2 regions of the Roseomonas fluvialis genome follow, and region 2 is predicted to be linked to the other one. Evidence: predicted binding sites of a transcription regulator. Region 2 holds the regulator's gene; the other holds the start of a gene.
The links. Region 2 encodes HrcA, which represses chaperone genes, less so after heat shock. Its sites were predicted from a motif close to GTTNGCACTCNCNNNNNGNGAGTGCNAAC; they were not measured.
Positions count from the first base shown of each region.

Region 1: a site for HrcA is predicted at 2,891-2,919, ahead of groES (co-chaperone GroES). Genes of this name have one in related genera too.

Region 1 covers NZ_AP025637.1:3,847,793-3,852,207, forward strand. The annotation lists gene MWM08_RS18505 (Bug family tripartite tricarboxylate transporter substrate binding protein) at 1-326, opposite strand, end outside; gene groL (chaperonin GroEL) at 802-2,448, opposite strand; gene groES (co-chaperone GroES) at 2,497-2,811, opposite strand; gene MWM08_RS18520 (usg protein) at 3,118-3,390, shown strand; gene MWM08_RS18525 (TVP38/TMEM64 family protein) at 3,575-4,267, opposite strand.
Region 2 covers NZ_AP025637.1:5,385,565-5,389,979, forward strand. The annotation lists gene MWM08_RS25800 ([protein-PII] uridylyltransferase) at 1-1,718, shown strand, start outside; gene hrcA (heat-inducible transcriptional repressor HrcA) at 1,809-2,882, opposite strand; gene rph (ribonuclease PH) at 3,012-3,728, shown strand; gene MWM08_RS25815 (non-canonical purine NTP pyrophosphatase) at 3,725-4,342, shown strand; gene MWM08_RS25820 (LOG family protein) at 4,339-4,415, opposite strand, start outside.

The DNA of each region.
Region 1 (4,415 bases), 1.5 Mb from region 2:
CGCTCGGGCGTGCGATAGACATGCGGGTTGATGACGATGTTGGACGACACCGCATAGAGGAAGGTGAAGCCGTCCGCGCGCGCGCGCACCGCCTGCAGCGTGCCGATCGACCCGCCGGCCCCGCCGCGGTTCTCGACGACCACGGGCTGGCCGACCTTCTGCGACAGGATCTGCGCGAATTCCCGTCCGACGATGTCGGTGCCCCCGCCCGCGGCGTAGGGCACGATCATCGTCATGGGCCGGTTCGGCCGCCAGGCGGCGCCCTGCGCGAGGGCGAGGGTCGGGGCGAACAGGGTGGGGGTCAGCAGCAGGCTGCGGCGCTTCATTGGACGGTTCCCGGTGGGCTTTGGATGGCGGTGCTTAGCATCCCGGGACGTGGTGCCAAAGCGCGATGAGGCGCGTGCGAGCGGAGGCGGGCGACATGGACCGCTGCTTGCGGCGGGCCGGACGCATGGGTCACCGATAGCGGATCGTGGACCTGCCACGCTGTGGGACCGCACAGCGCGACGGCGCCCAACCCGCCCAACGCACTCCGGCGCACCAGCGCAGGGCGCGCAAGCCAAGCCGCCGCAGGCGGCGCCCGGCGTCTGAGGGAAGACGAAAAAGCGGATCGTGGCCTTGCCATGTTCCGGCGGCGCGAATGCGCGACCGCGCCCAGACCAACCGACGGCCCAAGTGGAACCGTGCATGCCGCGAAGGCAAGGGGCGCGGATGCGGCCCGCCCGCCGATTGATGGCCCAAAATGAAAAAGGGCGGCCCAGCAGGACCGCCCTTCCCCATCCGTACAGGCAGAGCCCGGACTTAGAAGTCCATGCCGCCCATGCCGCCCATGTCGCCGCCGCCACCGCCGGCCGGGGCCGACGGCTTCGCGGGACGCTCGGCGACCATCGCCTCGGTGGTGATCAGCAGCGACGCCACCGAAGCGGCATCCTGCAGCGCCGTGCGCACGACCTTGGTCGGGTCGATGATGCCGGCGGCCACCAGATCCTTGTACTCGTCCTTCTGGGCGTCGTAGCCGAACACGTAGGTGTCGGTGCGCAGCACTTCGCCCGCGACCACCGCGCCGTCCTTGCCGGCGTTCTCGGCGATCTGCTTCAGCGGGGCCTGGATGGCGCGGCGGATGATCTCGATCCCCACCTGCTCATCGTTGTTGGCGCCCTTGAGGCCGGCCAGCTTCTGCGAGGCGCGCAGCAGCGCCACGCCACCACCGGGGACGATGCCTTCCTCGACCGCGGCGCGGGTCGCGTGCAGCGCGTCGTCCACGCGGTCCTTGCGCTCCTTCACTTCCACTTCGGTGCTGCCGCCGACGCGGATGACGGCGACGCCGCCGGCCAGCTTCGCCAGGCGCTCCTGGAGCTTCTCGCGGTCGTAGTCCGAGGTGGTCTCCTCGATCTGCGCCTTGATCTGCTCGCAGCGGCCGGTGATGGCGGTCTTCTCGCCGGCACCGTCGACGATCGTGGTGTTCTCCTTCTCGATCCGGACCATCTTGGCCTTGCCGAGCATGGCGAGCGTCACGTTCTCGAGCTTGATGCCGAGGTCTTCGGAGATGACCTCGCCGCCCGTCAGGATCGCGATGTCCTCCAGCATCGCCTTGCGGCGATCACCGAAGCCAGGCGCCTTCACGGCCGCGACCTTCAGGCCGCCGCGCAGCTTGTTCACCACCAGGGTGGCCAGCGCCTCGCCCTCGACGTCCTCGGCGATGATCACCAGCGGACGGCCGGACTGCACCACGGTCTCGAGCAGCGGCAGCATCGGCTGGAGGCCGGACAGCTTCTTCTCGAAGATCAGGATGTAGGGCTGATCCATCTCGGCAATCATCTTCTCCGCATTCGTGATGAAATACGGGGAGACGTAGCCGCGATCGAACTGCATGCCCTCGACGACGTCGAGCTCGGTCTGGATGGACTTGGCTTCCTCGACGGTGATGACACCCTCGTTGCCGACCTTCTCCATCGCCTTGGCGATCATCTCGCCGATCTCGGTCTCGCCGTTGGCGGAGATCGAGCCGACCTGCGCCACTTCGGCCGAGGTCGAGATCTTGCGCGTCTTGGACTCGAGGTCCTTCACGATCTCGGTCACGGCCTTGTCGATGCCGCGCTTCAGGTCCATCGGGTTCATGCCCGCGGCGACCGCCTTCGCACCCTCGCGCACGATGGCCTGGGCCAGCACGGTCGCGGTGGTGGTGCCGTCACCGGCCAGGTCGTTCGTCTTCGAGGCCACTTCGCGCACCATCTGGGCGCCCATGTTCTCGAACTTGTCGGCGAGCTCGATTTCCTTCGCGACGGTCACGCCGTCCTTCGTGATGCGCGGGGCACCGAAGGACTTGTCGATCACGACGTTGCGGCCTTTGGGGCCCAGCGTCACCTTCACGGCGTCGGCCAGGATATCCACGCCGCGAATCATCCGCTCGCGCGCCGAAGCGCCGAACTTCACGTCCTTAGCAGCCATTGTGTTCTACCTTTTCGAATTGGTTGTCGGTGGTCGCGAAGCGGCGCCTCAGGCGGCCTTCTTCGCGGCGGACACGCCCTCGAGGATGCCCATGATGTCGCTCTCCTTCATGATCAGGAGTTCTTCGCCATCGAGCTTCACCTCGGTGCCGGACCACTTGCCGAACAGGATGCGGTCGCCGGCCTTCACGTCGAGCGGACGAACTTCGCCCTTCTCGTTGATGGTGCCCGCGCCGACGGAGACGACTTCGCCTTCCTGCGGCTTTTCCTTGGCGGTGTCGGGGATGATGATGCCGCCGCGGGTCTTTTCTTCCGCTTCGATGCGGCGAACGAGAACGCGGTCGTGTAGGGGACGGAAGTTCATGTGTGTCCTCTCCTGAGCCTCGGGTTGCATGACGGCTCGCCCTGGGAAGCCTTGGCCGGTCGCCGGAAGCGCCCCGGCCGTTAGCACTCCCCCCAGAGGAGTGCCAGCGGCTTAGGCCGCCCCGGCGCCGCCGTCAAGCGTTTGTCAGCACTCACCGAGCGCGAGTGCTAATGACTTGAATTCGCACGATTTTTCTTGTCAATCCCGGCCACGCTCATGTCATCCTCATGACGGAAGCGCGCCCATACCAGAATGCGCGCCCAGGAACCGCACGGCTCACCACCCGAAGGGAAAGGATGGATCAAGGTGCTGCAGGGACTGGAACCGATCGTGAAGATCCCCGACTGGCGCATGACGACCGCCGAGTTGCTCTACCACCTGCCCGACCACCCGCATGTGTTGCAGACCTTCGTTTGGCAGAAGGTGGACAAGGCCCCGACCTTCCCCGAACTCACCCGCTTCCTGGACTTCTGGCGGCGCGAAATCGAAGGTCCGCTGCATTCGGTCCGGGTCGCCTGTGCCGCGCTGACCAGGCCCGCGGAACTGCGATACGCGAACGGGGTCTTCACCCTGCACTGACGTCAGCGGCGGCGGTTCTGCACCGGCGGCTGGCGCGTCCTCCGATGCCGGGCGGACATCCGCGATGACCACTCCGCGACGCCCATCACGGCGCCGGCCACGCGTGGAAGGTGCCTGCGGCCGGCAGACGCCTTCATGACCAGGCCAGTCTGCGCGCCGCCGGCCGGGCCGTGCGGCGTGCGCCTCACCCCTGGTCGTCCTCGATCACCCGGCCCGCCTTGTGCGCGCGCAGCAGTGCAAGCCCGATCGCCGCCGAGACCACGAACAGCGCCGCCGCCAGGCCCATCTGCCAGGCGCCATCCACCCGGATGCCCTTGCCGAGCAGTGCGAAGACGACCGTCTGCGGCAGGTAGCCCAGGGCCGAGGCAGCCAGGAACGGCACCGCGCTGATCGCCGCCATCCCCGCCAGCAGATTCAGCGCCAGGTTGTTGCCGACCGGCAGCAACCGCAGCGCCAGCGTCGCGCCGAAGGGGCTGCCGGCCAGCACGTCGCGCAGCGGTCGCAGCCGGTGGCCGAATCGCCCGGCCAGGCGCCGTTCCGCCCAGCCCCGCCCAACCGCCCGCGCCCATCCATACGACGCCGCGCAGCCCACCACCTGCGCTGCCAGCGCCAGCAGCGTGCCCTCGACTGCGCCGAAGGCGTAGCCGCCGAGGAACGCCACCCCCTGCCGCGGCGCCCCGGCCGCCGTCGCCGCGGCACCGATCGCCACGAACACCGCATCGCCCAGCACCCCTTGGCCGAGCACCCAGCGATCCACCCAGTCGGTGCCCGGCGCCAAGCCGATCCCGCGCAGCAGCAGTCCCGCCGCCGCCAGCCCGGCCGCCAACATCGCGAGTTTCAGCAGCGAGGACCGGCGCCGGGCGACTGCCCCGCTCATGGCGTCGCGCCGGCAGGCGCGCGGATCAGACCGTGCCGGCCAAGCGCGCCCATCATGTCGTGCCGGCGAGTCGCGCCCATCATGTCCTGTCGGCCGGGCGCGCCAATCACGTCGCACCGAACGGGCGCGCGCGTCGTGCTGCGCCGGG
Region 2 (4,415 bases):
AACCGGCGATCGAGCGCGCGGCGCTGGGTCCGCCGGCGGTGGTGCCGGCCTCGGACAAGGCGCTAACGGAAGCGGGCTTCGCATTGGCGGACGGCAAGATCATCGCCGCGCCCGGGCACGATTTCACGATCGACCCTGTGCTGATGCTGCGCATCTTCCGCATGGCGCGTGACCGCGGGCTGGACATCCATCCGCTGGCCTTCCGCGCCATCGTGCGCCATGCGCGCCACGTGGCCCGCCTGCGGGGCCAGCCGGACGCCAGTGCGGAGTTCCTCGACATCCTGTCGGGCCGCGATCCCGGCACCTGGCTGCGCATGCTGAACGAGGCCGGCCTCATCTCCCGCCTCTTGCCTGACTGGCAGCGCATCGTGGGGCTGATGCAGTTCGACACCTATCACGTCTTCACGGTGGACGAGCACACCATCGAGACGGTGGGCGTGCTGGCGGCCTTGGAACGCGGCGAATTGAACGAGGTGGCACCGGTCGCCTCGGAACTGATCGGCCAGCTGCAATCCCGCCGCGCGCTTTACGTGGCCATGCTGCTGCACGACATCGCCAAGGGGCGTGGCGGCGACCACAGCGAGTTGGGCGCGCAGCTTGCGCAGACCATCTGCCCGCTCCTGGGCCTCACGCCGGAGGAAACCGAGACGGTCTCCTGGCTGGTGCTGCACCATTTGCTGATCAGCCAGACGGCGTTCAAGCGCGACATCGAGGACCCGAAGACGATCCTCGACATCGCGGAGGTCGTGCAGTCGCCCGAGCGCCTGCGCCTGCTGCTGGTCCTTACGGTTGCCGACATGCGCGCGGTCGGCCCCAAGGTGTGGAACGGCTGGAAGGCGACGCTGCTGCGCGAATTGTACTGGCGCGTTGCGGAGGTCCTGGCCGGCGGCTTGTCGGTGCCCGAACGCGACGTGCGCGTGGCGCGGGCCAAGGAAGCCGCCGCACTTCTGCTGGCCGACCGGCCGAAGCCGGAGGTCGATGTCTTCCTCGAGCTCGGCTACCCCGGCTACTGGCTGTCCTTCGACCCCGAGACGCATGCGCGGCACGCCGCCATGATCCAGGAGGCGAAGGAGGAGAAGGCGCCCCTGACGGTGCGCACCCGTGTGCTGGAATCCCGCGCGGTGACGGAGGTGACCGTCTACTGCACGGACCATCCGGGCCTGTTCAGCAAGATCGCCGGTGCGCTGGCGGTGGCGGGTGCCACCATCGTCGACGCGCGCATCCACACCATGACGGATGGCATGGCGCTGGACACCTTCTGGGTGCAAGACGCGCAGGGCGGCGCCTTCGAGGCGCCGCACCGCCTGGCGCGGCTTTCGGTACTGGTGGAACAGGCGCTGTCAGGCCGGCTGAAGCTGCGCGAGGAAATCCGCAAGCTGAAGCGCGAACCGGCCCGGCTGCGCGCGGTGACCGTGCCGCCGCGCGTGGTGATCGACAACCATGCGTCCAACAGCTTCACCGTCATCGAGGTAAATGGCCGCGACCGCCCCGGCCTGCTGCACGACGTGACGGCGGCGATCAGCGACCAGGGGCTGCAGATCGCCTCCGCGCACATCACCACCTATGGCGTGCGGGCGGTCGACGTCTTCTACGTGAAGGATGTTTTCGGGCTGAAGGTGGAGAACGAACGCAAGCTGGTCGGGCTGCGCCGCGCGCTGGAGAAGGCGCTGGAGTTGGTGGATGCGCCGGGCGATGCCGCGCGGCGGGTCACTGCCTAGCGCCGCCCAAGTGGCCCGCAACGCCTCCAGGTCGCTGCCTTCACGCGCATCTTCACCCAATCAAAGCAGTCCGTCTGATCGGGATCCGCCCTACCCCAACAACCGCCCGATCACCCGCGCCGTGTAATCCACCACCGGGATCACCCGCCCGTAGTTGATCCGCGTCGGGCCGATCACCCCGATCGCGCCCACGATGCGTTCGGCTCCGTTGCGGAAGGGTGCGACCACCATCGACAGCCCCGCGCTGTCGAACAGCCCGCTCTCGGCGCCAATGAAGATCTGCACGCCCTCGCCGCGCTGCGCGAGTTCGAGCAGCCGCAGCATCGTCTCCTGCTGTTCCAGGCGTTCGAACAGCTTCTGGATCTCGCCAACGCGCGCCGCCTGGTCGATGGTCTCGAGCAGCCGCGCCTGGCCGCGCACGATCAGCGACCCGGTCTGCCCGCCGGTCCAGGTGCCCAGGCCTGCCTCGATCACCTGTTGCGTCAGGGCATCGAGCGCGGTGCGGTTCGTCGCGATCTCGCCGGCGATGACGCCGCGCGCTTCCTCGATGGTGCGCCCCGTCAGCCGCGCATTCAGGTAGTTCGACGCCTGCTGCAGGGCGGAGGGTGGCAGGCCGGGCGGTACCTCGATGACGCGGTTCTCGACCTGGCCATCGGCATGCACCAGCACCACCAGCGCGCGGCCCGGGCCGAGCGCCACGAACTCGATGTGCCGCAGAGTGCCTTCGGATGTGGGCGCCACGACCAGCCCCGCCGCGCCGGCCAGGCCCGACAGCATCTGCCCCGCCTCGCCCAGCGTGTCCTGCAAGGACCGGCCGGAGGCCGCGCAGCGGGCGGAGATCGCGTCGCGTTCTTCCTCACCCAGGGCGCCGAATTCCAGCAAGCCATCGACGAACAGGCGCAGCCCGCGTTCGGTGGGCAGCCGTCCGGCCGAGGTATGCGGCGCATAGAGCAGCCCGGCATCCTCGAGGTCCGCCATGGCATTGCGGATGGTGGCGGGCGACAGGCCCAGCGGCAGGCGCCGCGACAGCGTGCGGGAGCCGACGGGCTCGCCCGTCGCGACATAGGTCTCCACCAGCTCGCGGAGGATGAGCGCGCTGCGGTTGTCGAGGCCCGCCAGGGTTGCCCCGGCCGGGCCGGGAGGGAGCTTGGGCGTGGGTCCCATCTCTCGGCCAATCTGTGGGGTGTATATGGGGACGCTAGGGAGGGGTTTGACCCCCGTCAACGCGGGACTGGACGCAGCCCGGCCACACCGCCATTTTCCGCGGCCTCACGCCCCAAGGAAAACCCCCCGATGCGCCCCTCCGGCCGCGACCCCGCCGCGCTGCGTCCCGTCAGCCTGCAACCCGGCTTCGCCCGCCATGCCGAGGGGTCCTGCCTGATCCGCATGGGCGTGACGGAAGTGCTGTGCACCGCCAGCGTGGAAGGCCGCGTGCCGCCCTTCCTGCGCGGCCAGGGCCAGGGCTGGGTCACCGCCGAATACGGCATGCTGCCCCGTGCGACGCATACGCGCGGCGACCGCGAAGCCGCGCGCGGCAAGCAATCCGGCCGCACGCAGGAAATCCAGCGGCTGATCGGCCGCAGCCTGCGCGCCGTGACCGACATGAAGGCGATGGGCGAGATGACCGTCACCATCGACTGCGACGTGCTGACCGCCGATGGCGGCACGCGCTGCGCGTCCATCACCGGCGCCTGGGTGGCGCTGCACCTCGCTTTCGAGCACTGCCGGCGCATGAACATCATGACGCGCAATCCGCTGAAGGATCAGGTCGCCGCCGTGTCCTGCGGGGTGTTCCAGCAGGTGCCGGTGCTGGACCTCGACTATGCCGAGGACAGCAAGGCGGATGCGGATGCGAACTTCGTGCTGACCGGCGCGGGCGGCATCGTGGAGGTGCAGGGCACCGCGGAAGGCGCGCCGTTCTCCGACGCCGAACTGATGGCGCTGCTCGGCCTGGCGCGCGCCGGCACCGCGGAACTCTTCGCCAAGCAGCGCGAGGCCGCGGGGCTGTGAGCCACCGGCGCCTGGCCCGCGGCGAACGCATCGTCATCGCCACGCACAATGCCGGCAAGTTGCTGGAAGTCGCCGCACTTCTGGCTCCCCATGGCATCGAGACGGTGTCGGCCGGTGCGCTGAACCTGCCTGAGCCGGAGGAGACGGAGGAGAGCTTCCTGGGTAACGCCGCCATCAAGGCCCTGGCGGCCGCGCGCGCCGCCGGGCTGCCCGCGCTGTCGGATGATTCCGGCTTTTCGGTCGCTGCGCTGGCCGGCGCGCCCGGCGTGCGCACGGCGGATTGGGCGATGCAGCCCGATGGTTCGCGTGATTATGCCGACGCCATGCGCAAGGTGATGGAGGCCGCGCAGGAGTTCGAGGACCGCACGGCCTGGTTCTCCTGCGCGCTGGTGCTGGCCTGGCCGGACGGACACATCGAGGGCTTCGAGGGCCGCGCGATGGGCCACTGGACCTGGCCGCCGCGCGGCGTTAACGGCTTCGGCTACGACCCGATGTTCGTCCCCGACAGCCGCGACGAGACCTTCGGCGAAATGGACCCGGCGGAGAAGCACCGCATCAGCCACCGGGCGCGGGCGTTTGCGCTGCTGTCGGCGGCGTGCCTGCCGGAGGCCTAGCCCGGCGCCTTCATCTGCTCCGCCCCCGCCTTGCGCCGCCGTCGCACCGGTGCGGGCACCGGTGTCGGTGCGG